4 regions of the Metabacillus sp. KJ11-3 genome follow, and region 3 is predicted to be linked to each of the others. Evidence: riboswitches for the same ligand, from Rfam matches in the RefSeq annotation. Region 3 holds a riboswitch; each other region holds the start of a gene.
What was found. A riboswitch is a leader RNA that binds a small molecule or an ion and turns the genes downstream of it on or off. The one in region 3 is predicted to bind S-adenosylmethionine.

Region 1 (8,009 bases), 1.1 Mb from region 3:
ATGCTTTTTCGTCCTTATAATACGTTTCTACAACCTCTTCATCCGCCATTTCGAGCGGCGCTTTTATATCGATCGCATCATCTAACCATGTCACATCTGACACACCATCAATGGCAGCTAATTCTTTTTTAAAAGCAAGAGCTTCCTGAATGGACACATCATTGATCATCACACGGTTAGACGGAACACTTCCCTCAAATTCCTGCTCCATTATGTCCATTGCTTTCGTTGACTGGGCATCTTCCGGCAAGTAATCTGTCATATCATAGTTTACTGATACTGTTAAGGATGCTAAGGAACAAATGATTGTCAGGACCATAAACGTGATCACTACTGCTTTTTTGTGTTTAATAATTCGTGCTGCAATATTTATAAGATTTCACCCTCTCTTGCCATTTTTTCTTTTACACCCTATCATTATATGGACACGGTGTTGGCTATTCAACAATCAGTTATGTAACATCCGTTAGTTGAACAACACATATTCAAAATATGTTGGATAATGTATAAGAAAAGGTGATTTTCATGTCTAGTTCTAAACTGGATCGACGGAAAAAATATACTCAGATGGTCTTAAAGGATAGCTTAATGAAGCTTTTAAAAGAGAAACAAATTTCTTCCATAACAGTGAAGGAAATATGCGAACATGCTGATATTAACCGTTCGACATTTTATTCTCATTATAGTGACCAATTTGATCTCCTTGATAAAATAGAAGATGAAATCATTGAAGATTTAACTGGCTATTTAAATCAATGTCATTTTGAAAATGATGAAGATGATCTTCAGATGATCGAAAAGCTACTAGAATACTTTGCTTCAAAGCACAAAGTGTGCCAAACACTCCTTAACGAAAATAGAGATACGACATTTCAAAAAAAAGTAATGGTTTTCGCTCAAGATTTCTTTATGAATCATTGGAAGGCTGAAAAACAACTCAGTGAAGAACTCTCAATGTATATAAGTACGTTTATTATAAGTGGAAGTATATACGCAACGAAATCCTGGCTAAATAACGGAATGGACAAATCACCAAAAGAAATGGCTGAACTCATTAATCATGTCATTAAATACGGACTCTATGGAAAATAGCGCGTTTCACCGGTTCGTATTTCCCTAAACATTCCTTGAAATCTCTGGCTTGATTTTTATATAAAACAATCATTCTATGTATAAATAACAATTCTATATTAGTTTTCGCAAAATCATATCAAATTGATATTTGTTTTATCTCAGTTTGAGATATATAATAAGTACAAGAAGTTAAGGAAAGCGATTACAATATAATAACAACAAAAGATTTATTCTTGGTTTATACATAAGGAGGATTTAAAAATGAGCAAAGTAGCCAGAGATTATAAAGTAAATAAATTATTGGATAAGCAAAAATTTAATGAAAAACAAATTTCTGAAATGTCAGATGCGCAAATTGAATATTACCACTGGCTCTATTTTGAGGATTCTGTTTACGATTATATGTAAATAGTAAACGATCAATAATCGAGTAGAGGGAAAATAATCTAATTATTTTCGCCCCTCTCACACCACCGTACGTACGGTTCCGTATACGGCGGTTCAATTTATATTACAGTGTGTACTTTTAGATAATGATCTAAAGCAGAGGGAAGACCCCTCTGCTTTAGTCTTTTGTTTGAGATTGCTCTTTGAACAACTTTCGATAAACCGATGTATCGATAACCTCTTCGACAGAAGGTTAATCCCTTCGCCTCTCCCTCAGGGATTCCTAATTGGATAAGCGATTTGATTCGTTTCTTCGATACCTTCCATTGCTTCCATATGATGACTCTAATTCTGGAGCGAAGCTTCTTATCTATCTCAGTCATTGCTTTTTTCATATTCGAGATTCTAAAGTAGTTAACCCACCCAAGTATGACTTGTTTTAGTTTTAAGGTTCGGTAGTCTAGCGAAACACTCCAATTTCGCTTTGTTAATTTTCGAAGCTTCCTTTGAAATTTTTGTATTGACGTTGAATGGGGTTTTACTTGGTATTTCTCATTCTTAAAATCGTAATAATATCCAAATCCTAAGAATTTCAAATCTTTTGGACGGGAGATTTTACTCTTTTCTCCATTGACTATTAACCCTAATTTATTTTCTATAAATCTCACAATTGATTCCATCACTCTATTCGCTGCTTTCTCACTCTTCACGAAGATTAGGGCATCATCAGCGTATCTCACGAATTGGAGTCCTCTACTTTCTAGCTCCTTATCAAGTTCGTTCAACATAATATTACTAAGCAGTGGGCTTAGGTTTCCTCCTTGCGGAGTTCCAACTGGTGTTTCTTCATATTTCCCATTCACCATAACTCCACTGACAAGATATTTCCTTATTAGGGAAATGACATCTCCATCATCTATTGTATTAGAGATGATCCGCATGAGTTTATCGTGATGAACTGTATCGAAAAATCTTTCAAGGTCAATATCCACAATCCAATCGTATCCATCATTTAGAAATTCCAAGCTTTTAATAATTGCCATCTCACAACTTCTTTTTGGTCTAAAGCCATAACTGAATTCACTGAATTGCTTTTCAAATATTGGACTGAGAACTTGATGAATGGCTTGTTGAACTACCCTATCCACTACTGTTGGTATTCCCAATTTGCGCATCTTACCATTTTCTTTTGGGATCTCCACTCTTAAGGCAGCTTGTGGTTGGTACTTTCTTGTTCTGATGCGCTGACGTAGCTCATCCTTGTTCTCTCTCAGATATTGTTTCAGTTCATTGACCGTTATTCCATCGACCCCACTAGCACCTTTGTTTTTATATACACGCAAGTAGGCTTCATTCATATTTTGATTACTTAGAATTTGTTCTAAAAGTTCCACACTCGTTTCTCCTTTCCTCTCACGTAGTAAGTGATAGCTCCATTTTGGTTATCCTTTGAGGTACGCTCATACTTTCACCATTAACACATTCGGAGTATGTCACTTACGCATTCGTGGTGTTGAAACACTATAAATTGTTCAGCCCTTCATGAAATTACTTCACTACTATGGCTTCTGCTGACTTCTTGCGGCTAACCTTTTTCGACTGTACCCTTTGTACATCCGCAAGATCTCCCAGGGTAAGACAACCATCTTTCCTCTTTTACTCGCCTGATCTACTTTACAAAGTTACGCACATCTTTTGGACTTTAACTTGTTTAGGAGTCTTATCCCTTTGTAAAGCCTTAGTATCAGATTTCTGTTCGTCGAGCCAAGATTTTATTCCACGCTTCCTCCAGCCCTTATCTCACGATAAGTACCTTGCGCTTCCTTAGTGGTTGGTCGATGTGTACCCCCACAGTAGACTTTCACCACCTAGATAGTTGCCATGCCTGGCACACTAAAAGAAAGCGAACATCTATGATGATGTTCGCTTTTGTGTTTATCCCCATATTTCTTTAGATATGTCAACGATATATTTTAGCTTCTCCCATTGTTCCTCTTCCGTTAGGATATTTCCATGATGTGTGGAAGCAAAACCACATTGTGGGCTGATACAGATTTGCTCTAGTGGTACATATTTTGTTGCTTCTTCCACACGTGCTTTAATGTTTTCTTTATCTTCTAACTTACCATGCTTTGAGGTAAATACACCGAGAACAACTTGTGGTCCACCATTTGGTATGTGTTCTAATGGTGCAAAATCTCCAGAACGGTCATCATCATATTCTAAGAAAAACCCGTTTACTTTTTCTTTTGCAAATAATGTTGGCGCGATTTTAGCATAACTGCCTTCAAATGCCCAGGTAGAACGATAATTTCCACGACAAAGATGCGTTGTGATAATAAGGTCTTCCGGTTTATCTTCTAATACACCATTTGCCACACGTAATGCTAAGTCAATTAATTGTTCACGGGAATAACCACTATCATTAAATGGAATTTCCGGTGCGTTTAGCCCGGCAATGTATACATCGTCAAGTTGCAGATAACGGCATCCTGCATCATAAAAAGCTTTTATAGCATCACGGTAAGTTTGGATCACATCATTTGTGTATTCTTCAATGTCTGGGTAAATATCCAGATTACGGATCCCGGCATTAAATAATTGGTTTGGACTAGGAATCGTTTGTTTTGCAACAGCTCGGTCTCCAACGATTTCCTTAAATTCAATGAACTCTTTTACATGTGGATGGTCCTGATTAAAGGAGATTTTCCCCGTTACTTGTACATCATATCTTTCGGTTTCTTCTCCATTAAATTTGAAACCATGTCCAGGTACATACCCTTCAACACCATGTAAATGTTCTAAAAAGTCTGTATGCCAAAATCTGCGGCGGAATTCTCCATCTGTTACTGCTTGCAACCCTACTTCAATTTGCTTGTCCACAATTTTTTTAATTTCTTCTGTTTCAATCGTATGTAATTGTTGAGCAGTAATTGTTCCTTCTTGAAAATCCTTTCTTGCATGATGAATTCTCTCAGGTCGCAACAAACTTCCTACGTGATCTGCTCTAAATGGCGCTTTTACTAATGTTTTTGTCATATCTATTTCTCTCCTTTTGGGGGTATTAGTACCTGTAGCATAACTTTCTGTTAACACAAAAAACCCTCTTCCAAAAATAAGAAGAGGGGTTCAGTTAGCATCATTATACCTTGCTCCTCTTATCTCTATAGCCTCACGCTACTGGAATTGGCACAGTACTTTTGAAAGTCCGCTGCCGAGGTTTCAAAGGGCCAGTCCCTCCACCTCTCTTGATAAGAAAATATCAAAATATTAAGTTATTATCCTTACTATACAGTTATTATTCATCCACTGTCAATCGTTTGAGGCGTAATTTTCCAAAATCCGACTTTTTTCTCCCTATTCTTTAACTCCCTATCAGCCTGTTTTGCTTGGAAAAGGAGACGCTTTCACTTTATGTAGACTGTTGCTTACTAACAATTGTTTTACTAAAAGATGAAACATGATCATTGATAAACAGACAGCCACAGCACTTACTATAAACAATATTTGATAGCTTGTATGTTGAGAAACCCAGCCCAACATCATGGCACCTAGGCCAATTCCCAAATCAGTCGCCGTTGTAAAAGAAGCATTTGCTACCCCGGTTCGATCTGGATGAACAAGGCGAATGGTGGCGGCTTGTAAAGCAGGTTGAGTAGCACCAAATCCAATTCCGTAAAATATTGCGGCTAAAAGAACACCAAACAATCCCTTTGAAAACCCTAAAACAGCCAGTGCGATTATTGTAATGATGAGAGCGGACCTATGACAAATGATTCTCCATATCGATCTGATAGCTTTCCGGCAATCGGTCGAAATAGAACAAGAGTGACAGCATAAACGAGAAAAAATGTTCCTGAATTTACGTTAATGGAAGCAGCAAACAATGGGACGAATGTGGTGACTCCTCCATATGCGATAAATAAAAAAAAGACGGTAATCGTGACAGGTAGAACAGATTTTTCGAAGAATTCCATTTTCCTTGAGCTTGATTGCACTTGAAAAGGCACTTTTGCTCCTAAGATTAAGAGAATGGCAATAACCGACAGACTAAAAGCGAATAGAAATAAAGAATGATAGGAAAGGTTTTCCGAAACCCAAATTCCAAACATCGGACCGATGGCCATCGCAAGTGTCATAGCCATACCAGACCAACCTAACCCTTCACCTCTGCGGCCTGATGGAATCAAATCCGTGATCGCTGTAAGAATTGAAGTTGTGGAAACGGCCCAGCTCATCCCATGTAAAATTCTCAGTCCCATCAACACAACAATTCCACCAACCCAGTTATAAAGATACATTGATATAGAAAAAAGAAGTAAACCACATAGTATAAACGGCAGTCTTCCGAACCGGTCCAGCAGACCACCTACAATTGGACGAAAAATAACCGCAGAAAGCATAAACGCGCCCATCACAAGTCCGACCTGTGATTCATTACCACCTATCTCTTTAATGAACAAAGGAAGTGTAGGATACAACATATAAAATGCGGTAAACAAAAACAGCATGCTTATCAGCATTTTGATATATGACTTCGTCCATAATCGTTCCACTTTTTTTCCTCCTTTATAGGGATTCGTTAACGGAGATTAATGTTTTTTCCTCTTTAGGGAAACGTGTTTATAGTCATTATGCAACAAATGGTAACATTCCTGATATCTCATTCCTATCAAATGTTTGCCTAATCCTCTCACACTATCTTACGGATTTCTTTAAACTACTGCACAAAATAAGTGAGATATTAATCCTTGATATGAGAGAGGAGAATGGCAAATGTCTGAACAAATGTATTTGCAACAGACTTAACTTGCCACCATCATTAAACGAAAGACAGATCAAAATGGTGTTTCCCTTACTGATATTCCTTCTTATTTCTTCACAATTCAGCCGTGAATATATCCGCATGTTTGGCCTTCCACCTAGAGAAGATATGAAGCTTTTACCATCTACTTCTTTTCTACTGCATGTCCACCAAACTCATTTCTTAAAGCTGCAACAACTTTACCAGTAAACGTATCGGTTTCAAGGGAACGGTATCTCATCATTAATGAAAGAGCAATAACAGGTGTTGCTGCCTGGAGATCTAATGCCTCCTCTACTGTCCACTTTCCTTCACCGGATGAGTGCATAATCCCTTTAATTCCATCCAACTTCGCATCTTTAGCAAAAGCGTTCTCAGTTAATTCCATTAACCACGAGCGAATAACTGACCCATTACTCCACACTCTTGCTACTTGTTCATAATCATAATCAAATTGGCTTTTTTCCAGAACCTCGAAACCTTCACCAATTGCTGCCATCATTCCATATTCAATCCCGTTGTGAACCATTTTTAAATAGTGACCACTCCCTGATTTACCTGTATACACATATCCTTTTTCAACAGATGTATCCCGGAAGATCGGTTCCACGATTTTCCATGCTTCTTGGTCTCCACCAATCATGTAGTTGGCACCATTGCGGGCACCCTCCATTCCTCCTGATGTACCAACATCAAGGTAGCTAACACCAACTTTTTTAAACTCTTCATATCTGCGCATTGACTCTTTGTAATGGGAATTTCCCGCCTCAATGACAATATCTCCGTCAGATAGCAATGGCTTTATGTCCTGAATCACTTGATCAACGACTTTATGCGGGACCATGATCCAGACAATTCTTGGGTGATCTAGTGATTGTACCAATTCATTTAAATTTGTCGTTCCATGTGCACCATATTGTTTAATTTCTTCGATTGCTTGTTCATTAATATCAAACGCAACAACCTCATGATGGTGATCAATTAAGTTTCTGCTAATATTTAGCCCCATTTTTCCTAAACCAATTAATCCAACTTTCATCAAAATCACTCCTACTGATCTAGTTTATGATCTGTACCAAAATGTTCGTCTGCTGGCACTATCTATTCTCCATTTTCAGCTATATCTTCTTTTTCGTTTTTATTGTCAATTGACCACCAAAAGAATCCGTCTTCTTCAAGTAATATGTGAGCGGCGTTTGGACCATATGATCCCGATGGGTATTCATGTAGTGGGACTACATTTTCCTTAAAAGCTTCTAGGATCGGTTGAACCAGCTGCCAAGATAATTCAACTTCTTTCCAATGAGCGAAAAAAGTAGCATCCCCTTCTAATGCATCTACTAATATGTTCTCATATGCCTCCGGAATATCCCTCTGTTCTGGAGTAAAGTCAACATGTATAGGTTCAATTGCCCCTTCTTTCAACGGATTTCGGCTATTTAACTGTAATGACACTTCACTTTCCGGGTTAATTCCGATTTCCAATAGATTAGGTTCTGTTTTTTGATTGTATTTTGTCAAAGGATTTTTAAATTCGATTACGATCCTTGTTGATTTTTCCTTCATACGTTTCCCTGTTCGAATATAAAACGGAACACCTTTCCATAAAGAATCATCAATCCAAAGGCGGGCTGCGATGTATGTATCATTTGTTGAAGACGGATCCACCCCGGGTTCCTTCTTATAACCCATTACTTGTTCACCATTTATCTCCCCTGGTCCGTATTGACCCCTAATTACTTCT
Region 2 (8,009 bases), 800 kb from region 3:
TTTCATGAGTTGGTGTTTCTTCTTGTTTCGGAAAATCGACATGAAATTGTTTCTGGCATGTTTCATTTAATTCTCTGTTTGAGTGATAAAAATAGGGAGGATGGTTAATGCCTAAATACAGCTTCACCGGTTTTCCGCAGCACCTGCAAACAACAGCCTCTTTTAAAGATTCTTCATATATTCTTTGGATTTCCTGCTGAGGTAATTGTGTTAAGGAGATGATTGATTCCTTTATTTTTGCTGAATTCATTGTTGTCCTCCTCCCTTAAAATTGGATATTTCATCGTATGTATATAGAAATTTAGTATAAGCGAATAAATGAAGCGACAAAATCTATGATAACAGAACGAGAACTGAACGAAAAGTGAAAGAAAATGGTTTAACCTTCCATAGACACGGGAAATAAAGAATAAGAGGTGGTAAAAGTGGGATATATCTTACCGATACAACATGATACATACACTCAATACGCTAATCGATCTGTCTCAGTTAAACAACATTATGCATATGTTTTACCAACATCTGGAGTCACTCTGAATACTCGTCATCTCCGAGAAAGTTCACAGGCAGAACAACAAAAGTTTGCAGATATTTTAAAAGAAAAAATGAAGCAGAATAGCTATGTAGCAACATATACAGGAAAAGGAAAACACTTGAATGAATATGTTTAAATACGAAAAAGGACTGGTTTCAACTGAAACCAGTCCTTTTTTGATGATGTTAGAATGACTGAACGTGTAATCCTTTCCCTTCTAACCACTCTGCATAGAGAACTTCCTCTGTCCGAAAAATATTCTGTTGCTTTAATTGCTGCTCAAGCCAGGTGTAATTAAAACCAGCTTCAATTAAATTTTCCTTCAAAACTTTGCCGTCGCTAATAATTGTAATGGGGATATGAACTTTTTCTTGACTCACTTGAAGATCTGACTTGGTCGGATTTTCGAATTCAGCTTTTTTTAGAATACTAACAGTTCCATCTGTTTCAAGAATGGCATACTCCAACTCCCTAATCGAGAAAACACCCTTTGATCGAATTAAATGCTGTAATTGATTGATGTCCAGCTTACACTTTTTTAAGCTGTCTCTTTGTATTTGTCCTTCTCTAATAATAATGGTTGGCTTTCCTTCAAGAAATCCCCTTGTTTTACTCCACTTTTGCGTAATCATTTCTAAGATGAAGATGAGAAGCCCCCAAATAAAAACAGCATAAAATATTTCAGCAATACTAACGTGATCATCAAAAACGGCATTCCCGACCAATTCTCCTAGAACAAGAGCAGAGATAAAGTCAAATGTTGTAATTTGTGTGATTTGTGTTTTACCTAATATTCTTGTGATAACAAATAAAGCAATAAATCCAAAAAATAGTTCAATCGTTATTTGTCCAAAATGCATGTTAAAAACCTCCGTCACACACGTCCATATATAGTATCTTTAGCGTCATAATAGTTTTTATACTATAAGAAATAAGAGAGAAAGAATTGAAATAATAAGAGGAAAGATAGGAAAGAATATAAAAAAATTCTTCATTGGCCGAAGGAGGGGTATACGTGTCTGAAGATTATAACAAACTTACCTCAACTGAAATTGCATCACTATGGACGACCTATATGAATGAGAGCATGGTAAAGACAATGTTATCACATATGCTGATTGATATAGAGGAGAGTGAGATAAGAGCAGGGGTTCAACAATCTTATGATATAGCAAATCATAATTTAAATTTTTTAACAGAATTTTTTCGGAAACATAAATATGCAGAACCGGTGGGGTTTACAAATGAAGATTTATATACAAATGCACAAAAACTATACTCCGACACTTTTATCCTTATCTATATTAATCACATGTCAAAGGTTGCCATGCTTGGGTATTCAGGTTGCTTAGCAATGTGTGTACGAGAAGATACAAGACATTTCTTTACGGAGTGTTTGCAAAAGGCGGCAGAATTATATAACTCCACACTTGAAATTGCTGACAAAAAAGGATTTTATGTCAAAGCACCGTACATAGAAGTACCAGAGAACAGTGATTATGTGGAGACGAAAAAATATCTTAGTGGATTAAATCCTTTTTCAGAGAAACGCCCATTAAACGCGATTGAAATTTCTCATTTATACATGAATATCCAAACCAATTCAATCGGCAGTAAATTATGTTTAAGCTTTGGACAGACATCTCAAAACAAGGAAGTACAGGAATATATGATGAGAGGAAGCGAAATTTCAAAAAAACATGTAAAAATCTTTACGAAAACATTGGCTGAAAGTGATATCCTAGCACCTGGTTCTCCGGATGTTTGTGTAAGTGATTCGACATCACAAACTTACTCAGATAAATTAATGATGTTCCAAATGTCATTGCTTAGTGCAGCAGGTTCAGGTAATTACGCAACAGCGGCAGTAGCAAGTCAACGAGCGGATTTGGCAGTAAATTATGAAAGGTTATCTATAGAAATTGCAGACTTTGCAAAAACTGGCGCGGATATTATGATAAATAACAATTGGCTGGAGCAGCCGCCGGGTTTGAAGGATCGCAAAAAGCTTGTAAAGAAGGATAAATAGAAAAAAGCTAACCCAATGTTAGCTTTTTTCTATTTCCTTGATCATCGTCACATGAGGAATACCTGCGTCCATAAACTCATCAGACACAACCTCATAGCCTAACTTCACATAAAAAGGAATTGCATGTGTTTGTGCGTTAAGCTTTAGTTTGCTTACACCTTGCTGTGTTGCAATTTCTTCTAATTTTTCAACAATCATTCGGCCGGCGCCGTTTTTGCGGCTTGTTGATAAAACACAGATTCTTTCAAGTTTGCCTATGCCGTCAACAACTCGCACCCGTCCTGCACCGGCAGGCTTTTGGTTGTCATCATATAGCACGACATGTGTTGCCTCATCTTCAAGTTGATCAATTTCTTCTTCTACTGGAACTTGTTGTTCATCTACAAAAACAGTGTATCGTACTGAAAATGCATCATCTAGTTGTTCTTTTGTTGTGACTTGTTGTATGTTCAATTATTCGCTTTCCTTTCCGAGTAAAAATGTTTCGTAGACAGTCCAAGTACCGTTTTCTAATTGGTATAAAAGGTGAAAACGATCAATAACCTCTTCATGACGAATGTCCAACATTTTAAGATTTCCCAACACATCTGAATGTTCGTCGTCTGATAGTTTTTGACCAATTGTTATATGTGGAACAAATGCATACTCCGGATTGCTATTCAGTGATCCTGTATGCAGCTTTTCATGGAGAGCTTTAAGCTCATCTGTCGGGTCTACTTTTAAATAAATGACGTTATTCACAGGTGAAAAAGAGCTTACCTTCTTAATGGAAATGTGCAAAGGTTTTGTTGCATTAGCGATGTCACGTAACTCTTTTGCGATAGCTTTAATTTCAGTATCATCTGCATCAAATGCTGTTTTTAACGTTAAATGCGGTGGAACTAAAGCGTAATTCGTGTCATATCGTTTACGATATGAATTGGCAAGATCCTGTAGTTTTTTAGATGGAAAAAGGGCAATTCCGTATTTCATGTCATTCCCTCCTAACGAGTCATTGTAATGTTAGTATATCAAATTTTTGAAAATAAACATATGTACGTATGATGTGTCTGAAAATTACTCAAATATTTGCTTGAAAATCGGCGTTAAAGAAGGCTGCCAATACTTCCATGTATGATCGCCATCAAATTCTTCATAGGTGTATGAAAATCCTTTTTTTCAATCGCTTCTGCAAGCTTGCGGTTTGGTGTCACAAAATCAAGGATCTCACCATGAGTTGTTTTTACAGCTGTTTCTTTCTTTCCGATTTGATGATAAACAATTGGACGGGTAGATGAAGTAAAGTTTTCAACTGCTTCCAATACACCATCATTAACAAATGGGGATTGCAAAATAAGTTTACCAAAAATATTTGGATACATTAAGCCTGTCAGCAAGGAAACGGATGCCCCTAAAGAATCCCCGATAAGAGCACGGCCGTAGCCAATTTGGTAGGTTGGAAATTCTTCATCCAAATATGGAACAAGCTCATGTGCAAGAAAACGTATATACTGCTTAACCTTAACTCCATCAGGATGATATTTATCTCGGCGGTCATCGACATCTTTGTATGGAATTCCTACAACAATAACATTCTCAATTTCTTCTTCTTTCATGAGTGCTTCGAGTTGTCTGCCAACCCGGCCCAGCTTGAAATAATCCTGACCATCCTGTGCAATTAACAAACTATACTTATATAAAGGAGAAAAATTTTCCGGAAGATAAATAAGCAATGTTACTTCTTCCTCTAAAGATGCTGAAAAAAAGGAACGCTCCTTTATAATACCTGTTTGTTTACTCATCATTTCCCTCCTTAATGTATATGTTTGAAACCATTTTCTATTTTAACACGCCTGAGTGGATTCATCCTTAAAAATGCAAATAGAAAGATAGAGAAAAAAGGTTTGAAAAAATGGGACAAGGGAATGTACATGGTAAACCTATTAAAAAAGAGTGAAAGGAGAATCACAATGAAAAAACAAGCCTTATCAAAGAGGACAGTGGTTTTATCCGGTGTTGCGCTATCGACAATAGGTGTTACTTCTTATTTATTAAAAGATGAGAAACGAAAAGATAAAATGAATTATGGAATTCAGCGTATAAAAAATAAAGCAAAAATCCTTTTATCTAGGAAAGAACCAGTTATGGAAAAAGCCGGACATCCCGATCCTTATGATATAGAAGATAATTCAATGGTTGCAGAAGGATCTATGTACTCTGTTAATTATTTTAATGAAAAATCGAAATCTAAGTAGAAGCCGACAAAACGTCGGCTTTTTACGTTCGAATAATTATACAAATCAAACTATTACAATAATTGTATTGCATTCTAAACTCGAATCATGTAAAGTAGTAAAAAAAGTAAACCAAACAATTTCATATATTTCTTATCAAGAGAGGCAGAGGGACTGGCCCTATGAAGCCTCAGCAACCGGTTCATAACGAGTGAAGATCTGGTGATTGATATTTATTTTCTTAGAATATACCTATGTTGGTTTTTAAAAGCACCGACAGATGATGAAAAATGAAGCGAACAAAGCGATTTTGTTTGTTCGAAGCATTTTTCATCATCTGTCGCTGGCTTGCATCGCAAGCCGCAAGCATTGCGTGCTTCTAAAAACCCACTTAAACAAATTAAGTAGGTTCTAAGTTCATAAGTAAATATTAAGCTAACAGATTTTACGAAAGATCTTCCACGAGTGCCAAGGTGCTAAATCCAGCAAGCCACACCAGCTTTATGCTTGAGAGATAAGAAGAAGCGCACTCAAAACAACACAGTCTTCTTCTTAACGGGGAAGACTTTTTATTTTGCCTTAGAAGATAAGGAACGCTTTCTCTCATGTCCATAATGATTAATTCAAACTTTAGGAGTGACAAACATGAGCAAACGAATTGAAACGAAATTAGCCCAAATTGGTAACAGAAGTGAAAATGTAACAGGTACTGTAAACCCTCCAGTTTATTTTTCTACAGCATATCGTCATGCAGGGATTGGAGAATCAACAGGGTTTGATTATATACGTACAGGAAATCCAACCAGATTGCTTGTAGAGCAGGCAATTGCTGACTTAGAGCATGGTGATCGGGGATTTGCTTTCAGCTCGGGAATGGCTGCCATCCAAACGATCATGGCTTTATTTCAAAGTGGAGATGAACTAATCGTCTCATCTGATTTATATGGTGGAACATATCGATTATTTGAAAGAGAGTGGAGAAAGTACGGACTATCTTTTCAATACGATGATTTCACAAATCCAGCGGAAACAGAAAAGTTAATCAATGAAAAAACAAAAGCACTATTTATTGAAACACCAACAAATCCATTAATGCAGGAAACAGATATAAAGGAATTAGCAGCAATTGCAAAAAAACATGAGATCTTAGTGATTGTGGATAATACCTTCTATACTCCTGTTCTTCAAACACCAATATTAGTTGGTGCTGATATTGTGATTCACAGTGCAACAAAATATTTAGGCGGACATAATGATGTACTTGCCGGTTTAGTTGTAACCAAAGGGCAGGAACTGAGTGATGAGTTTTTTCAGCACCAAAATGCGATCGGAGCGGTGTTATCTCCATTCGATTCATGGTTATTAATGAGAGGGATGAAAACATTATCTCTTCGTATGAGACAGCACCAGCAAAATGCTCAGCAGGTTGCACAATTTTTAGAGGAGCATCCTGATGTACTCGATGTTCTTTATCCGGGAAAAGGTGGAATGCTTTCTTTCCGTTTGCAGGATGAAGCATGGGTAAATCCATTCCTTAAAAACTTGAAAACCATTTGTTTTGCAGAAAGTTTAGGTGGTATTGAAAGTTTCATTACGTACCCGGCTACCCAAACACATATGGACATACCTGAAGAAATTCGCATTGCAAATGGTGTCTGTAACAAGTTATTGCGTTTTTCAGTAGGTGTTGAGCATGCGGAAGATATTATAGAAGATCTTACACAAGCATTTAAAGCAATGAAGGGAGCTGTAGCAGTTGAGCAATCATAATTGGTCATTTCAAACAAAACTACTTCATAATGAATCAAAGGTGGATCATAGCACAGGATCGGTAAGTGTGCCTATTCACCATTCTTCCACCTTTCATCAATTTAATATTGATGAGTTTGGGAAGTATGATTATGCCCGTTCAGGAAATCCGACACGCGAAGCTTTGGAACAAGCTATCGCAGAATTAGAGGGTGGATCAAGAGGGTTGGCATTTTCTTCAGGAATGGCTGCTATTTCAACAGCATTCTTATTATTATCGCAAGGTGATCACGTATTGGTCACCGAGGATGTATATGGCGGGACATTTCGGATTATTACAGATGTATTAACTCGTTTTGGAATTGAGCATACATTTGTTGATATGACAGATCTTCATCAGGTTGCATCTGAAATTAGACCAAATACGAAAGTGATCTATATGGAAACACCTTCAAATCCGTTGTTAAAGGTAACGGACATTCAAGGTATTGTGAATTTAGCAAAAGCCAATAATTGTTTAACCTTTTTAGATAATACGTTTTTGACACCAGAACTTCAAAGACCATTAGAGCTTGGTGTGGATGTTGTGCTTCATAGTGCAACGAAGTTTTTAGCAGGTCATAGTGATGTACTTGCAGGACTTGCGGTTGTAAAAGACCCTGAGCTTGGGGATCGCTTATATAAACTACAAAATGCATTCGGAGCAGTTCTTGGTGTGCAGGATGCATGGTTAGTTCTTAGAGGGTTAAAAACATTGCATGTAAGATTGCAGCAATCACAAGCTTCCGCATTAAAGATCGCTGAGTTTTTAGCTGACCATCCAAAGGTGGTTGAAGTATACTACCCGGGCTTAAGCTTTCATCCGGGACATGATACACAGCGATATCAAGCAGACGGACCTGGTGCGGTTTTATCATTTAAACTAGCGGATGGAGATGCAGTAAGAACGTTGGTGGAGAATGTTGAGCTTCCTGTTTTCGCTGTAAGCTTAGGAGCGGTTGAATCAATTCTTTCCTATCCGGCAAAAATGTCGCATGCAGCAATGCCGCCAGCTGAACGTGAAAAACGTGGGATTTCTGATGGATTGCTTCGATTAAGTGTAGGGTTAGAAAAGGTGGATGACTTAATTAAGGATTTTGATGCAGCATTGGAGAAGCTTCCGACTGTGAAGAAGAAGGAAAATGTGAATGCATAAGTTAAGAAGAGAGCTAACTTTTTGTAAAATGGACCCTATAAAATAGACAGTTTTAAAAAAGAGGCTTGTCCTTGAATTTTTTACTGACTCTGTTTTGCAGGGTCTTTTTTTTGTTATATTTTAATTATTCAAATAGGTGAGGGTGTAAAATGGGGAAAAACAAATTTTCAGAAGAACAACAAAAACAGCTACTGTCCAATCCTTTCATCGAAAAAGTAAGTGATTCAAGTATATCTTACACAAAAGAATTTAAAGAACGATTTTATCAGGAATACCAATCTGGAAAAG
Region 3 (8,009 bases):
CATTATAAAATTTTTACTTTACAAGTTGTTACTAACAATATATGATTTGTGACTAGAATTTCAAGAATTTTTTGAGTAGGTGCTAAAAATGAAAATATATAAGCAATCAGAATTATTAACTTCATTACCAACGCAGTTTTTTGCAAGTCTTGTTGAAAAAGTTAACGATATTATGGAACAAGGACATGATGTGATTAATTTAGGGCAGGGAAATCCTGATCAGCCAACACCGGCACATATCGTAGAAGCGATGGAAAAGGCAGTGCAGAATCCTAATTACCACAAGTATTCTCCGTTTCGGGGTCAGACCTTCTTAAAGGAAGCCGTCTCTCTTTTTTACAAGAGAGAGTATGGAGTGGATGTTGATCCGCAATCAGAGGTGGCCATTCTTTTTGGAGGAAAAGCAGGGTTAGTTGAGGTTCCTCAATGTCTTCTCAATCCGGGGGATGTTGTGCTTGTACCAGATCCAGGTTATCCTGATTACTGGTCAGGTGTAGAATTAGCTCGGGCAAAAATGGAAGTAATGCCTTTGTTGGAGGAAAATAAGTTTTTACCGGATTATAAAAGTTTGCCAAAAGATGTCGTAAAACAAGCAAAATTAATGTTCATTAACTATCCGAATAATCCCACTGGAGCAACAGCATCAGCAGAATTTTTCGAAGAGACTGTTCAGTTTGCAGATGACCATAATATTTGTGTTGTTCATGATTTTGCATATGGTGCGATTGGCTTTGATGGGAAAAAACCGAAAAGTTTCCTACAAACAAAGGGTGCGAAAGAAGTTGGAATTGAAATATACACATTTTCTAAAACATTTAATATGGCCGGTTGGAGGGTTGGATTTGCAGTAGGTAACCCATCTGTTATTGAGGCGATAAACTTGCTGCAGGACCATATGTATGTAAGTGTATTTAGTGCAATCCAAGAAGCGGCTGCACATGCTTTATTAAGTCCGCAAACATGTGTAGAAGAATTAAATGAATTATATGAGTCTAGACGAAATGCATTAATAGAAGCATGCCTTGATATCGGGTGGAAAGTAACCGCACCAGCTGGATCGTTTTTTGCATGGCTACCTGTACCAAAACAATTTGAATCTTCTCAAGAATTTTCGGATTTTTTGCTTGAGAATGCCCATGTTGTTGTAGCACCAGGTGTTGGATTTGGAGAGTATGGTGAAGGGTATGTGAGGGTTGGTTTACTTACATCTGAAGAAAGATTAAAAGAAGCAGTTGAGAGAATAAAGAAATTAAATATTTTCTAATCTTGACAGATTATATTTTGTTCTGTCATAATCTTATTAATTTAATATATTGAACGTTCGTTCTTATCAAGAGCAGGTGGAGGGACTGGCCCGATGAAGCCCGGCAACCGACTTAAACATTACAATGTTAAGCACGGTGCTAATTCTTGCAGCATAAGCTGATAGATAAGGGAAATTGCTTTATACATTTGTACGTACAAAAAGCTCCTTTGATCTATTCAAAGGGGCTTTTTTAGTATTAATTTTAAATCCGTATATGAAACGAAATGTTCAAGATTTACAGAAGGAATCAAATGGCATAGAGTAATAAAAGATGTTAAAATTAGTATGATTAATAGAAAGATTCAGATAATGTCAGATGTATTGAGAAAGTAGGGTTATCAGTGAGTGAAGTTATTGCTACATACCTTGTACACGATCCAAAAGGTAATTTAAACAAAAAAGCCGAAGGCATTGCATTGGGTTTAACGGTTGGTTCATGGACCGATCTTCCATTGCTTGAGCAAGAACAATTAAAAGCCCATAAAGGTCGTGTATTAGAAGTCAGTCAGCTTGATAGTTGTGAAAAAACAAATCAATTTTTAGGGAAACATGTTACAAAAGGAATCATCAAAATTGCTTATCCAAGCGTAAATTATAGCCATGATATACCAGCCATTTTAACAACTGTTTTCGGAAAATTATCTCTTGATGGGGAAGTGAAGCTTCTTGATTTAGAGTTATCTGAAGAGGTGAAGAAAGCATTTCCAGGTCCAAAATTCGGTATACCTGGGATCCGTGACTTGGTAGGAGTTTATGATCGACCACTACTAATGAGTATCTTCAAGGGTGTCATTGGTAGAGATCTTGTTTACTTAAAAGACCAATTGAAGCAGCAAATATTGGGTGGAGTTGATTTAGTAAAGGATGATGAAATCCTCTTTGAGAATCCTTTAACACCTTTTGATGCTAGAATTGCAGCTGGTAAAGAAGTATTACAACAAGTATTTGAAGAAACAGGACGTAAAGCATTATACGCGGTAAACTTAACAGGAAAAACATTTGAGCTGAGAGACAAAGCGAAAAGGGCCACTGAGCTCGGAGCCAGCGTGTTGCTTTTTAATGTGTTTGCATATGGTTTGGATGTAATGCAAAGTTTAGTGGAAGATCCGGAAATTAATATACCGATTATGGCACATCCGGCTGTTAGTGGTGCTTCAACAGCATCAAGTTTGTATGGGTTTTCCAGCTCTTTACTATTAGGAAAACTAGTTAGAATGTCTGGTGCTGATTTCTCTTTATTTCCATCTCCATATGGAAGTGTTGCTTTAGATCGAAATGAAGCGCTCGGAATTGCGGAATACTGTTTGAAACAAGAAGGGCTAAAGCAAGCATTCCCGGTTCCGTCTGCAGGTATTCACCCAGGATTAGTCCCCTTATTAGTGAACGATTTTGGAATCAATTCTGTGATTAATGCCGGTGGCGGTGTACACGGACATCCAAATGGAACAATTGGTGGGGGACAAGCCTTCCGAGCAGCGATAGATGCTGCCCTTTCAGGTAGTTCCTTAAAGCAAGCTGCCGAAACAAGTGAGAACCTTAAGCTTGCCATTGATCTTTGGGGTGCAAAAGAGGTAAGCAAATGAGTGACACAGTAATTATTTGTGACTTTGACGGGACAATCACTGAGACAGACAACATTATAGCTATTATGAAAAAGTTCGCTCCACCTGAATGGAATGCTCTTAAAGAAGGGGTTTTATCCCAGGAAATCTCCATAAAAGAAGGAGTAGGCAAGATGTTTCAATTACTTCCTTCTTCATCAAAGGCGCAAATTGTGGATTATATCCTTAATCATGCTGAAATCCGATCAGGCTTTAGTGAGTTCGTTCAATATACAATCGATAAAAATATTCCACTTTATATTGTCAGTGGAGGAATTGACTTTTTTGTTTATCCTCTTCTTCACGGATTAGTTCAAGAAGATCAAATTTATTGTAATGTGGCTAATTTTTCTCATGAAAAAATAGTAATTGAATGGCCAAACAGCTGTGATGATTTATGTGCAAATGAATGTGGATGCTGTAAGCCGTCTCTTATTCGTCAGCTTACAAATGAGAATCAGAAGAAGATCGTAATAGGTGACTCAATAACAGATTTACAGGCTGCAAAATTGGCGGACTTTGTGATTGCCAGGGATCTGTTATTAAAAAAATGTATAGATTTAGAGTTACCACATCAGTCCTTTACTACATTTTATGAAGTGGTGAACATTTTGGATCAGTTTGAGGAGGTGAGTGTGTGAGTTTACTAGAACAACGCTGGGATGAACTAGCTGATATAAAAAGAGTGCTAGCTAAGAGAGAGTGGTTCCCGGGAACAAGTGGTAACTTGGCTATAAAAGTGAATAGTGATCCTATTTCGTTTCTTGTTACGGCAAGTGGAAAGGATAAAACAAAGGAAACGAGCGAAGACTTTTTGCTTGTAGATAGCACCGGTCAGCCGGTCCATGACACTCACTTAAAGCCATCAGCTGAAACGCTGTTACATGTTGAAATATTTAATAACACGGATGCTGGCTGCAGCCTTCATGTCCATACAGTCGATAACAATGTCATTTCCGAACTGTATGGTGATAATGAAAAGATCACGTTTAAAGGTCAGGAAATTATAAAAGCTTATGGTTTGTGGGATGAAGATGCAGAGTTTACGATTCCAATCATTTATAATCATGCTCACATTCCTACATTAGCAAAAGAGTTTAGTGAATATGTTAAAGGTGATGCAGGTGCAGTCCTTATTCGTAATCATGGTATTACTGTATGGGGAAGGGATGCATTAGAAGCGAAAAAATTCTTAGAAGCTAGTGAATTTTTGTTTTCCTATCATCTTAAATTGATGGCTTTGAAAGCAGTGCGCTAAAAATGAATGTTATATAACAATTTAATATATTGGAGGAGAAAAGAATGGCAGTTATTAAAGTAAGAAACACAAAAGAAGTTATAGAAGGTCAAGAGAAGGTTTCTTCATTTCTAGAAAAACAAGGTGTTTTATATGAGCATTGGGATATGAGCAAACTTCCATCACATTTAGTTGAAAAATTCGTTCTAAATGATGAAGAAAAATCAGAAATATTAACAACTTATAAAGCGGAAATTGAAGATTTAGCTGAAAGAAGAGGATACAAGACTTGGGATATCGTGGCATTATCAGATGCGACACCAAACCTAGAAGAGCTATTAAAGAAGTTTGAAAATGTTCATACACATACTGAGGATGAGGTTCGTGCAATTACTGCGGGGCATGGGATTTTTATTATCAAAGGTGACGAGCAAACAGGATATTTTGATGTAGAGTTGGAAGCGGGAGATGTTATATCTGTACCAGAAGGAAATCCTCATTTCTTTACATTAATGGAAGATCGTCAAGTTGTAGCTGTTCGTTTATTTATTGAAACTGAGGGATGGGTGGCACATCCTTTTAAGGAAGAGCAAGAATTAACTAAATAAGACGAAAAAAAGCGGAGATTTTATTTCTCCGCTTTTTTTAATAAGTGTTGTTTTTTCTTTGTTAACTTTAGAAATTCTTGATCTAATATTGCATATTTTTCAGAATCCGGTGTTAATAAGCTAAGCTCACCAAGTACCGCAGAAATTTCTGTGTTCACTCTCAATAATTCTTCTTCTATTTCCTTTTGGCTAGAAGAAATAGATTTTTGAGGTGTAGTTCGTTTCTTCTCATACTCTTCAATCGACATTTCTATACGTTTAATTTTTTTATCCTCGAAAACTAACAGTTTATCACAAACATGTTGTAAAAAATAGATATCATGAGAAACGATAAGAATGGTTCCGGAAAAATCTTTTAATGTTTTTTCTAATTGATTTCGGCATGCTAAATCTAAATGATTTGTCGGTTCATCCAGGATTAAGAGGTCGTATTCATTAACTAGCATGTTTGTTAATTTAATTCTTGTCCGCTCTCCCAGACTTAAAGTTCCAACTCGTTGACTCAGTTTTTCTGCGTCCATTCCCATATTTGCCAGAGTTGTTCTGGCTTTAAGTAGTTGTGTCCGGTCTGAGATCTGTAATGCTTCTAAACCTGTTTGCGAGATATCCATATCTGCAACATCCTGACTTAAACTTGCGATGTTAAGTGAGGAGCTAATAGTTAAATTACCTGATGTGATTGTTTCTTTTCCCCTTAACATATTTATTAATGTTGTTTTCCCTGAACCATTTGGTCCATAAATACCAATTTTTTCTCCATGCTTAATATAAAAATGACTTTGCTGAAACAACATTCTTGTTTGATACTTTTTCATAAGGTCTTTTGCCTCAATGATACGGTTTCCTCTTTTTTCGTTTGCTTTAAATTGAAATGCAATGTTTTTCTCTTCAGAAGGTTTTTCAACCTTATTTTTTTCTAATTCACTTTTTAGTCTTTTCATTTTTGACTTCATTGCACGATCTATTTTCTTCGCTTTCACACCATGGAATTCTTTCATTCCTTCTTGATCACGCATTGTACGGTGAGCTTTTCCTGCCCAATGTTGTAATTGCTCCATTTGAGCTTCAACTCTTGCGATATCCTTTTGCTGGCTATGATAGTGATGGAATTGAACGTCTCTGCGTTTCTTTTTCTCATTAAAGTAAGAAGTGTAATTTCCTTCATAAGTTGTAAGATGTCCGTTCTCCAGGTCAAAAATATGACCAACAGTTTGATCTAAAAAGTAACGATCATGAGAAATGACAACGATAGCTCCTTTGAAGGTTTTAAGTTGTTCGATTAACCAATTAATTCCTTGAAAATCCAGATGGTTCGTAGGTTCGTCAAGTAAAAGGATATGTGGATGACATGACCAAACTTCAGCTAAAGCAATTTTAAGTTTTTCACCCCCACTTAAATGTGAGAGGCGGTCATGATCCCACGATTGGTATTTTGAAAGTCCTAATTCACTTGTCTTTTCTAGAAATTCACTAGAAGGATGTAACATTTCTGCTGATTGAAAATCGACGGATTGCTTTAAATAACCAATTTTAAGTGAGGGAGCTTTTACGATTGTGCCGCTATCAGGCTCTATTCTGCCGTAAATCAAGTTGGCAAGTGTTGATTTTCCTGCACCATTTATACCAACTAACCCAATTCGATCTTGGTTTTTTATTTCAAAGGAAACATCGTTTAAAATCTGTAGATCACCAAAATGTTTGTGAATATTCCGTACTGTAAGCATAAAAAAACCTCCCTAGCCCTAGAGAGATCATTCTTTTAAAAATACATATGCATATGAAAAAAGGCTTCTGATATGGAAGAACATATCAAAAAGTTTCATAAGGGATGTATAATGTTGAAGAATGCAGACTAATCCAATTTCTCTAGGTAATATTAAGATTCAATAAATAAATGAATAATAATAGCCTGAAAAAAAGATTAGAACTTCATTGTCTCAACATTCACCCTTTCCGTTTTTATTACTATTATTATATGTAACAGGAAAAGAAAATGCAACACCATATCATATACATGGAAAACGGATATTTTCAAATGCCCTTTACTATTAAGTAGGGCTATGATAAGTTTTTATCAATTACACTTCAAGGGGGCTGTGTTATGAAAGTTCGCTATCATTATGTGAACAAAGCTGAAGTTAAATATTGTGAAAGTCAATGGACTGTCAAGGAAGCATATGAATATTTAAAGGAAGCAGGGTATAGGTCAATACCCGTTTTAAAGGATGATGGGAAAACATTTGTTGGTTTCATCTATAAAGTCCATTTATTGGAGCATTTTGTTGAACATAATGGAAAGGAAACAGATCAAATTGAGCCATTCATTAAAAATCAAGATGCATACATATTTGAAGACGATTCTTTCTTTAAAACATTTTTATCCATTCGCCGGTTGCCTTTCCTAGCTGTCATCAATGAACAAAATGAATTTTCCGGTATTATTACTCATTCAAATATCATGGATGTATTAGAAGATTCTTTCGGAATGAAAACCGGGGGAGTTCTTTTAACAGTTGGTACGAAGGAGCATAAAGGTGCAATAAAGGATTTAGTAACTGCTGTAAAAGATATTAATATCGAAGGTTTGTTAACATTAGATAATGGTGATGAGTATATTAGAAGGATCATTTTAAATTTATCTGGAGATTTATCTGATCAAAAACTTCAAAAAGTCGTGAAGAAATTAGAAGACAAAGATTTTCGTGTAACTGCAATCGACCGCATTGCCAAAACAAATTAATAACCAAGGGATTGTTCGAATATAGAACAGTCCCTCTTTTTTTCTATTATTGAAAATTTGTCACGTCTTCTGGATGAAGAAATAATTCTGATAGTGTAACCGCTTTTGCTTTCTCTTTGACCTTTGGTACATACTGTCTTAGGACTGCTGCTGTTTTATCTCCGGCAATTCCAACATGACCAATTGCTATAATTTCAGTATCATCCTCAATCCTGTTTAATAATAAATTTGCTTGCCTAACAATATGACTTGTCGTATATTGTTCATCAAAAAATAATTCGTTTTCAAGGTAGGGGACACCTAACTCACTTGCCAATTTTTCAACAACACTTTTTCCAGTTGTTTTACTATCTAAGTAATATAAACCTTTCTCCTGACATACTTCCAAAATGATTCTCATAATTCGTGAATCAGCTGTAATTTTTGACCCCATATGATTATTCATTCCAACAGCATGGGGAACATCTTCTATAGCTTTTATGACTCTATCCCGTACTTCTTGATCTGATAAATTACT
Region 4 (8,009 bases), 420 kb from region 3:
TTAAATGAGCAGCAGATTGTTCATGTTCATATTAATGATGCAGAGAATTTACCGGTTGAAGATCTTAAGGATAATGATCGGCTTTATACAGGGGAAGGGATAATTGATTTACCTTTATTCTTGAAAAGTATTAAGAAAACCGGCTATAGCGGCCCAATATCCCAAGAAGTATTAACTCCTTCACAACCAAGTGAATCAGGTGAAGAGCTGATTAAACGTTCTAAAATAGGGTTTGATAAAGTGTTTAACAACATCTAAAGAATAATAAAGGCGATCAGAAAATTGATCGCCTTTTACTAGATTTCAGTCATTTAAAACCTTATCCATAACTGCCTTAGTTTTAGGTCCGAAAATTCCATCATTTACAAGGTCCGGGAAACGTTTTTGAAATGTAATAACAGCTTCCTTTGTTTCTGGTCCATATATTCCATCTACTGTCACGTCATAGCTCATATCATTTAATGCTTTTTGAAGTGTTTTCACTGCTTCACCTCTGCTGCCCATTTTTAAAACAGTGTTTTCAAAGCCGAAAGAGTTGATTTTCTTCGATAGTTCAGCATGTGTTTTTGGGCCGTAAATTCCATCTGCTTTTAGCGTTTTCGTTGATTTTTGAAAGGCAATTACAGCTGTTTTTGTATTAGGGCCAAAAATTCCATCCTCAGATAATTCAGCACCCATTTCTTTATTTAATGCACGTTGCATGATTTTTACATTTTCTCCCTTAGAACCTTCTTTTAATGTACCCGATAGGTCAAAAATAGAATAATTGACATTTTCTTGAGCACTTACACCCCCAGCAGGAATACCTAATAATAGGACAGATGCAGTTAACACAGTTGCTGATAATTTTTTAAAGTTTTTCAAGTGAAACAGCTCCCTTTGTTTGTTATTCATCTATGAAACGAATGATGTTGATCGATTGTTTCATTCTAATGATGATTTTTCACTTTTTTGTTCTAGAAAATGGTGTTATTCTAGTAGGGACAAGATTTAAAATCTTATGCACCTAGCTATTCAGGGATGATATTTTTTAAAAAGGTAAAATGGTAAGCGTTTTCGTTATAGAAGATAAGAAAGGGGAAGGTAGAGATATGTCGAATCAATCTGTTTTCAAAAGTGTTGAAAAGGTAGAGGTTCCAACTATTATGAAAGCGGCAGTAATGACAAGACCTTATGAGATTGAAGTCCAAGAAGTTGCTGTTCCAAAGGTTGAAGGAAATGAAGTTTTAGTTAAGGTGATGGCAGTCGGAATATGTGGGTCTGATATTCATTATTATGAACATGGAAAAATAGGAAGGTATGTTGTTGAAAAACCGATTATATTAGGTCATGAATGTGCAGGTATAGTAGTAGAGGTTGGAGATCAAGTTTCCAGGTTGAAAATCGGTGATCGTGTGGCGATTGAACCGGGTATTACATGTGGACAATGTGAATATTGCAAGGAAGGGAGATATAATCTTTGTCCGGATGTACAATTTTTAGCAACACCTCCAATCGACGGTGCCTTTGTTCAGTATATAAAGCACAGAGAAGATTTCTTATTTCCAATTCCGGATGAACTATCATTTGAAGAAGCATCACTTGTTGAGCCTTTTTCGGTAGGGATTCATGCAGCAAAAAGGTCTAAACTTCAACCTGGTTCAACAGTGGCTATAATGGGAATGGGTCCTGTTGGCCTTACAGCCATAGCTGCAGTGAAAGCTTTTGGGGCTTCGAAAATTATCGTAACGGACTTGGAGGATAATCGATTGAATGCCGCCAAAAAGCTAGGTGCTACGCATGTTATAAACGTTTTGGAGCAGGATCCAAATGAAGAAATCTCGACTATCACTGCTGGAAAAGGTGTTGACGTTTGCTTTGAAACTGCAGGTAATCCTAAAGCGCTTCAAACAGCATTAAAATCATTAAAAAGAGGTGGTAAATTAGCAATTGTTGGGTTACCGCCACAAGATGAAATTCCATTAAATGTACCACTTATAGCAGATTATGAATTAGATATTTATGGAATCTTTAGATATGCAAATACGTATAATCAAGGAATTGAGTTTTTAACATCGCAAAACTATAATTTGGATAGCTTAATTACCGATCGATATACTCTTGATGAGACGAAAGAAGCAATGGAACGTGCTAGACTTAATAAAAAAGAAAGTTTAAAAGTTATTGTGTATCCAAATGGTTTAATAGAATAGTAAGCTACATAAATAAGTATGATTCGAATATGGAGGACCTATGGGTAATTTTAGTCTTTATCAGCATGAATTACTCACAAATCACTATTATCCAAGAGTAAATGCTTATTATTTTAAACAGTGGGATTTTCATCATATGGATTTTCATACTCATAAAGAAGTTGAGATTATGTATGTGATAAACGGTCAATGTGTAGTAGAGGCTGAGCAAGAAACGATTCAGATGAAAAAGGGGGATGTGATTCTCCTTGATGCAAATGTTCCCCATCGTTTACTTGTTGAAGAAGGTAGCCCGTGTCGAATGTTAAACATTGAATTCACTTTTGTATCAAAAGAGGGAAGTTTTCCATCGATAAAGGAATTAACCGACCATTCCATTAGTTTAAAACGTTTTTTAGCTTTAAAAAGACCATATGTTATTTTTAAGGACCCGGATGAGATTTATCGTTCTTTAAAGACTTTGGTTTTGGAACTTGATAACGAAAGATCTATACAGGACCCGATGGTCTATTTATTATTTAGTCAGCTTTTGATTCAGCTATCGAGAATGATCATTGACAAGGATGAAAATAATCAATATGACTTAAGTCAGCAATCAAATGTTTATGTAAAACAAGCGGTTGATTACCTTCATCAAAATTATGATCGTGATATCCAAATCAAAGATGTTGCCATAGCGGTGAGCCTTCATTCAGGTTATCTCCACCGTATTTTTAAACAACAAATGAAGTGTACGATTTTGGACTATTTAACCAGGCTTAGAATCCAAAAAGCAAAAATGTTGTTAAAAGAAACAGAGATACCTGTAATTGAAATTACACATTATGTTGGTGTAAATAGTCGTCAATACTTTAGTATGTTATTTAAAAAATATACAGGTCAAACTCCAAATGAATACAGAAAATTAGTAAAAAAGTCTATTCACAAAGTGAATCACTGAATTTGGGATGACCATTGGTCATCCTATTTTTATATTATAAAAGTTAGGATTTTTGACATGAAAACCTTTGAGAAAGTTACAATATTGGAAACGTATTCAATCCTTTGTTGTTAAAATAATCATAACAAAAGGAAAAGGAGTGCTTTCTTTATATGTCATTTAAAATTTCTTTTATCGGCGCAGGAAGTATAGGGTTTACTAGAGGACTTTTACGTGATTTGTTATCTGTATCTGAATTTCAAGATATTGAAGTATCTTTTACAGATATTAATCCTTCAAACCTTCAAATGGTAACAGAACTGTGTCAACGCGATATTGATGAAAATGGATTTGATATAAAGATTCATGCTACAACTAATCGCAAGGAAGCTTTAAGAGGCGCAAGATATATTTTTTCGGTTGTAAGGATCGGTGGACTTGAGGCCTTTGGACTGGATATTGATATCCCACTTAAGTATGGGATCGATCAGTGTGTTGGTGATACATTGTGTGCTGGTGGGATTATGTATGGTCAACGCGGAATTGCAGAAATGTTGGAGATTTGTAAGGATATTAAAGAAGTAGCAGAGAAGAATTGTATTCTTTTAAACTATGCAAATCCAATGGCTATGATTACTTGGGCTTGTAATGTATATGGCGGTGTGAAAACAATTGGACTTTGTCATGGAGTACAAGGCGGGCATAGGCAAATTGCAGAAGTGTTAGGCTATAAAAAAGAAGAAATCGACATTATTTGTGCAGGGATCAATCATCAAACATGGTACATTAGTGTGAAACATAAGGGAGAAGATGTAACAGGAAATCTTTTAGAAGCATTTGAGGAACATCCTGAGTTTCGTAAAACAGAAAAAGTCAGAATTGATATGTTAAGGAGATTTGGCTATTACTCCACAGAATCAAATGGGCATTTAAGTGAATATGTCCCATGGTATCGAAAACGCACGGATGAGATTAAGGAATGGATAGATTTAGGCTCATGGATAAATGGTGAAACAGGTGGTTATTTGCGTGTGTGCACAGAGGGAAGGAATTGGTTTGAGACAGATTTCCCAAATTGGATGAAGGAACCATCTCTTACATATAAACCCGAGAACCGCAGTGAGGAACATGGTTCGTATATTATTGAGGGACTTGAAACAGGAAGAGTATATCGAGGACATTTTAATGTAGTGAATAATGGGGTGATCACAAATCTTCCTGATGATGCCATAATTGAAGCTCCCGGATATGTGGATCGTAATGGGGTCAATATGCCACATGTAGGTGACCTTCCGCTTGGCTGTGCTGCTGTATGTAATGTGAGTATTTCTGTTCAACGATTAGCAGTGGAAGCAGCTGTTAAGGGAGATGACTTTCTACTGCGTCAAGCGATGATGATGGACCCATTAGTAGGAGCGGTATGTAATCCGAAAGAAATATGGCAAATGACAGATGAACTATTAGTTGCACAGGAAAAATGGTTACCACAATATTCAAAAGCAATTTCAGAGGCAAAATATCGTCTTGAAACAGAACAACTTATCCCAACGAAAAATTATAAAGGTGCTGCTCGATTAAAAACTAAAACAGTCGAAGAAATGGCGGAAAATAAAGAAGAAGCAACGAAAAATGCAAGTGCTGCAGATAAGGCAAAAGAACGGCAATCATCTGTTGGGGAATTATGACTTCAAGAAATTAAACGAAAAGTAAAAGTGCTCATGACTCTATTATTTACTTGAAAAATTAATTTGAATTGGTGAAATAATGAAAAACTTTTTGACAGCTTTACCTTTCTCGTGCTAATATGCTATTAAATTCAAAATATCATTAATTATCAAAATACTCTTATTCAGAGTGGCGGAGGGACTGGCCCGATGAAGCCCGGCAACCATTCAACTTTCATTCGTTGAAAAGGTGCTAATTCCTGCAAAGTGTATGGCTTTGACAAATAAGAGGGGATTTCATTGAAATGAAGACCTCTCTATTTTAAATAGAGAGGTCATTTAGATACTGGAAGAAGAAATCGTCTGAAAAATTACATATCAAATGTAACAGGTGCTGTGAAATCTATCACAGCTTAAAAGGGAAGTTCGGTGAAAATCCGGCACGGTCCCGCCACTGTAATGGGGAGCAACTTATTATTAACCACTATTTCATATGAAATGGGAAGGGATAAGAAGCCATGAACCTAAGTCAGGAGACCTGCCTGTTATATGCGCTTGTACCTACGGATGTATAGGGAGGAGTGAGGAATACGTGTTGAGAAATCCGGAATGTCTCAACTCTAGTTAGCTATGCGTATGAATCTCTCTTTTCTAATTTGAAAAGGGAGATTTTTTGTTTGGGGCAAAAATAGAAATGATAGGAGTGCATGAATACAATGAGTCAAATACAAAGCTCGAACTTAGGATATCCTCGTATTGGTGAAAAACGTGAATGGAAAAAGGTGCTTGAACAATACTGGGCAGGGAATCTTGATAAAGACACATTTTTAAACCGAATGGAAGAGATCCGCCTACAACATCTAAAAAAACAAAAAGAGCAAGGCATTGATTTAATACCGATAGGAGATTTCAGCTTTTATGATCATGTTCTTGATACAGCTGTAATGTTTGGTCTTGTTCCCGAGCGATTTGATTACACGACTGGCGCAGTTTCTTTAGAAACATATTTTGATATGGCAAGGGGTAATAAAGGTGCAGTTGCTTGTGAAATGACAAAATGGTTTAACACAAATTATCACTATATTGTTCCAGAGTTAAATAATGCTGAACCTAAACTTGTGGAAAACCGTCCACTTGCATTTTATAAAGAAGCAAAACAAAAGTTAAATATTGAAGGAAAACCAGTCATTTTAGGTCCAGTGACTTTTGTAAAGCTATCTAAAGGATACAAAAAGTCTGAGTTTCGCGATTTAGTAGAGAGATTTGTCCCGCTTTATGCTGAAATCCTGCAGCAATTACAAACAGAAGGTGTCCAGTTGGTTCAAATGGATGAACCAATAGTAGCGACAAATATTACTTATGAAGAGGTTGAACTGCTCCGTGAAGTCTATCAGCAGTTACATGAAGCAGCACCAAATGTTCACGTAATTTTACAAACGTATTTTGATCATATTGAATATTTTAAAGAAATTTGTTCATTACCAGTACATGGTATAGGACTTGATTTTGTCCACGATAGCGGCCATCACCTTAAAGCTTTAAAAAGCTTTGGTTTTCCTAGTGATAAAGTGTTAGCAGCTGGTGTAGTCAATGGCCGTAACATTTGGCGTTGTAATCTCGAAGAGCAACTTTCACTTTTGACAGAAATATCAGAGTTTGTTTCAAACGACCGTTTAATCGTCCAACCATCATCAAGTTTGTTACATGTACCAGTAACGGTCAAAAGTGAAGAAGTAATTGATGTGGTTCTCAAAAATGCCCTATCCTTTGCTGATGAGAAAATAAATGAAGTTATTGTCTTAACTAAAGCGCTGAATAATGGCATTGAATCTGTACAAGTACAACTGAAAGAGTGTACTGCATCTATTCAATCTTTAAACCATTCTTCATTTAGAAACAATTCGGATGTACAAGATGCGATAAAAAACATTCATGTATATGATGTAGGTCGGAGAGCGGATTTTTTGATACGCCAAGAATTACAGGCTAAAACCTTTGAGTTACCAATGCTTCCTACGACAACGATCGGAAGCTTTCCCCAAACAAAAGAAGTAAGAAATCAACGTTTAAAATGGCGTAAAGGCGAGTTAACCGATGCGGAATATGAGGAATATATAAAAGCAGAAATTAAAAAATGGATAGATATTCAAGAGGAATTAGGTCTGGACGTTTTTGTTCATGGAGAATTCGAACGTACAGATATGGTTGAATATTTTGGAGAAAAACTACTAGGATTCCAATTTACAAAGTTTGGATGGGTTCAATCATATGGATCACGATGTGTGAAACCGCCACTTATCTATGGTGATGTTGATTTGAAGGAATCGATGACGGTAAAGGAAACGGTATTCGCTCAATCACTAACAGCAAAACCTGTTAAAGGAATGCTGACTGGCCCGATAACTATATTAAATTGGTCATTTGTTCGTGATGATATTTCCCGTTTCGATGTGGCAAATCAAATTGCTCTGGCACTGAGAAAAGAGGTTGATAGCCTTGAGAAAAACGGAATCCGAATGATTCAAGTTGATGAACCGGCAATTAGAGAAGGTTTACCTTTAAAACGTGAAAATTGGGATCGTTACCTTAATGAAGCAGTATATGCATTTAAGCTTGCAACAACATCAGTTCAAGATGAGACCCAAATTCATACACATATGTGTTATTCAGATTTTAAAAATATTATTACAACCATTGATGAACTTGATGCAGATGTTATTTCTATTGAAACTTCAAGAAGTCACGGAGAATTAATCCAAGCTTTTGAAGAAACGACATATAATAAAGGGATTGGACTGGGTGTATATGATATTCATAGTCCACGTGTTCCAAAAGTTGAGGAGCTTTTAAGAAATATTGATCGGGCACTTCAAGTGTTGGATCCAAAATTGTTCTGGATCAATCCTGATTGTGGATTAAAGACACGCGGAAAAGAAGAAACGGTTGCAGCGTTAAAAGTAATGGTAGAAGCAGCCAAGTACACGAGAGAAAAGCTGCTTGTAAACAATAGTTAATAAATAACGTAAACAATGCGGGATCTCATTAGGTCCCGTGTTTTTTATGACCATTGACTACTTTATGAAAAAGAGTTCACAAAAAATAAAAGAATTATAGTGAAGTCTCTGTTGAATACAAACCGAATAGTGTAAAATAGGTATGTAAATTACTCATTTTGAGGCTTGTTTAAATTTCCTGTTGATTTCCGTTTCATTTAATAATGATAAAAATCAATAC

Region 1: another riboswitch for S-adenosylmethionine. It lies ahead of AC0L8O_RS08685 (5-methyltetrahydropteroyltriglutamate--homocysteine S-methyltransferase); the one in region 3 lies ahead of mtnW (2,3-diketo-5-methylthiopentyl-1-phosphate enolase).
Region 2: another riboswitch for S-adenosylmethionine. It lies ahead of AC0L8O_RS17835 (methionine biosynthesis PLP-dependent protein); the one in region 3 lies ahead of mtnW (2,3-diketo-5-methylthiopentyl-1-phosphate enolase).
Region 4: another riboswitch for S-adenosylmethionine. It lies ahead of metE (5-methyltetrahydropteroyltriglutamate--homocysteine S-methyltransferase); the one in region 3 lies ahead of mtnW (2,3-diketo-5-methylthiopentyl-1-phosphate enolase).

The regions. Positions count from the first base shown of each region.
Region 1 is NZ_CM147865.1:1,641,506-1,649,514, reverse strand. It holds gene AC0L8O_RS08705 (efflux RND transporter permease subunit) at 1-319, opposite strand, end outside; gene AC0L8O_RS08700 (TetR/AcrR family transcriptional regulator) at 526-1,092, shown strand; gene AC0L8O_RS08695 (BH0509 family protein) at 1,336-1,482, shown strand; gene ltrA (group II intron reverse transcriptase/maturase) at 1,581-2,855, opposite strand; gene AC0L8O_RS08685 (5-methyltetrahydropteroyltriglutamate--homocysteine S-methyltransferase) at 3,397-4,500, opposite strand; SAM riboswitch class I at 4,617-4,719, opposite strand; partial or broken gene AC0L8O_RS08680 (MFS transporter) at 4,837-6,017, opposite strand; gene gnd (phosphogluconate dehydrogenase (NAD(+)-dependent, decarboxylating)) at 6,411-7,304, opposite strand; gene zwf (glucose-6-phosphate dehydrogenase) at 7,367-8,009, opposite strand, start outside.
Region 2 is NZ_CM147865.1:3,589,785-3,597,793, reverse strand. It holds gene AC0L8O_RS17875 (ATP-dependent helicase) at 1-250, opposite strand, end outside; gene AC0L8O_RS17870 (hypothetical protein) at 426-671, shown strand; gene AC0L8O_RS17865 (YetF domain-containing protein) at 721-1,395, opposite strand; gene AC0L8O_RS17860 (DUF3231 family protein) at 1,551-2,564, shown strand; gene AC0L8O_RS17855 (GNAT family N-acetyltransferase) at 2,583-3,017, opposite strand; gene AC0L8O_RS17850 (YjcG family protein) at 3,018-3,536, opposite strand; partial or broken gene AC0L8O_RS17845 (esterase family protein) at 3,621-4,345, opposite strand; gene AC0L8O_RS17840 (hypothetical protein) at 4,514-4,798, shown strand; SAM riboswitch class I at 4,928-5,067, shown strand; gene AC0L8O_RS17835 (methionine biosynthesis PLP-dependent protein) at 5,423-6,547, shown strand; gene metC (cystathionine beta-lyase) at 6,534-7,721, shown strand; gene AC0L8O_RS17825 (HTH domain-containing protein) at 7,871-8,009, shown strand, end outside.
Region 3 is NZ_CM147865.1:2,786,530-2,794,538, reverse strand. It holds gene AC0L8O_RS14220 (aminotransferase class I/II-fold pyridoxal phosphate-dependent enzyme) at 89-1,264, shown strand; SAM riboswitch class I at 1,325-1,436, shown strand; gene mtnW (2,3-diketo-5-methylthiopentyl-1-phosphate enolase) at 1,648-2,889, shown strand; gene AC0L8O_RS14210 (2-hydroxy-3-keto-5-methylthiopentenyl-1-phosphate phosphatase) at 2,886-3,548, shown strand; gene AC0L8O_RS14205 (methylthioribulose 1-phosphate dehydratase) at 3,545-4,165, shown strand; gene AC0L8O_RS14200 (1,2-dihydroxy-3-keto-5-methylthiopentene dioxygenase) at 4,210-4,752, shown strand; gene abc-f (ribosomal protection-like ABC-F family protein) at 4,773-6,476, opposite strand; gene cbpA (cyclic di-AMP binding protein CbpA) at 6,854-7,492, shown strand; gene AC0L8O_RS14185 (divergent polysaccharide deacetylase family protein) at 7,539-8,009, opposite strand, start outside.
Region 4 is NZ_CM147865.1:2,370,447-2,378,455, reverse strand. It holds gene AC0L8O_RS12105 (sugar phosphate isomerase/epimerase family protein) at 1-258, shown strand, start outside; gene AC0L8O_RS12100 (peptidoglycan-binding domain-containing protein) at 304-864, opposite strand; gene AC0L8O_RS12095 (NAD(P)-dependent alcohol dehydrogenase) at 1,092-2,192, shown strand; gene AC0L8O_RS12090 (helix-turn-helix domain-containing protein) at 2,233-3,132, shown strand; gene melA (alpha-galactosidase) at 3,285-4,796, shown strand; SAM riboswitch class I at 4,954-5,066, shown strand; cobalamin riboswitch at 5,148-5,335, shown strand; gene metE (5-methyltetrahydropteroyltriglutamate--homocysteine S-methyltransferase) at 5,492-7,789, shown strand.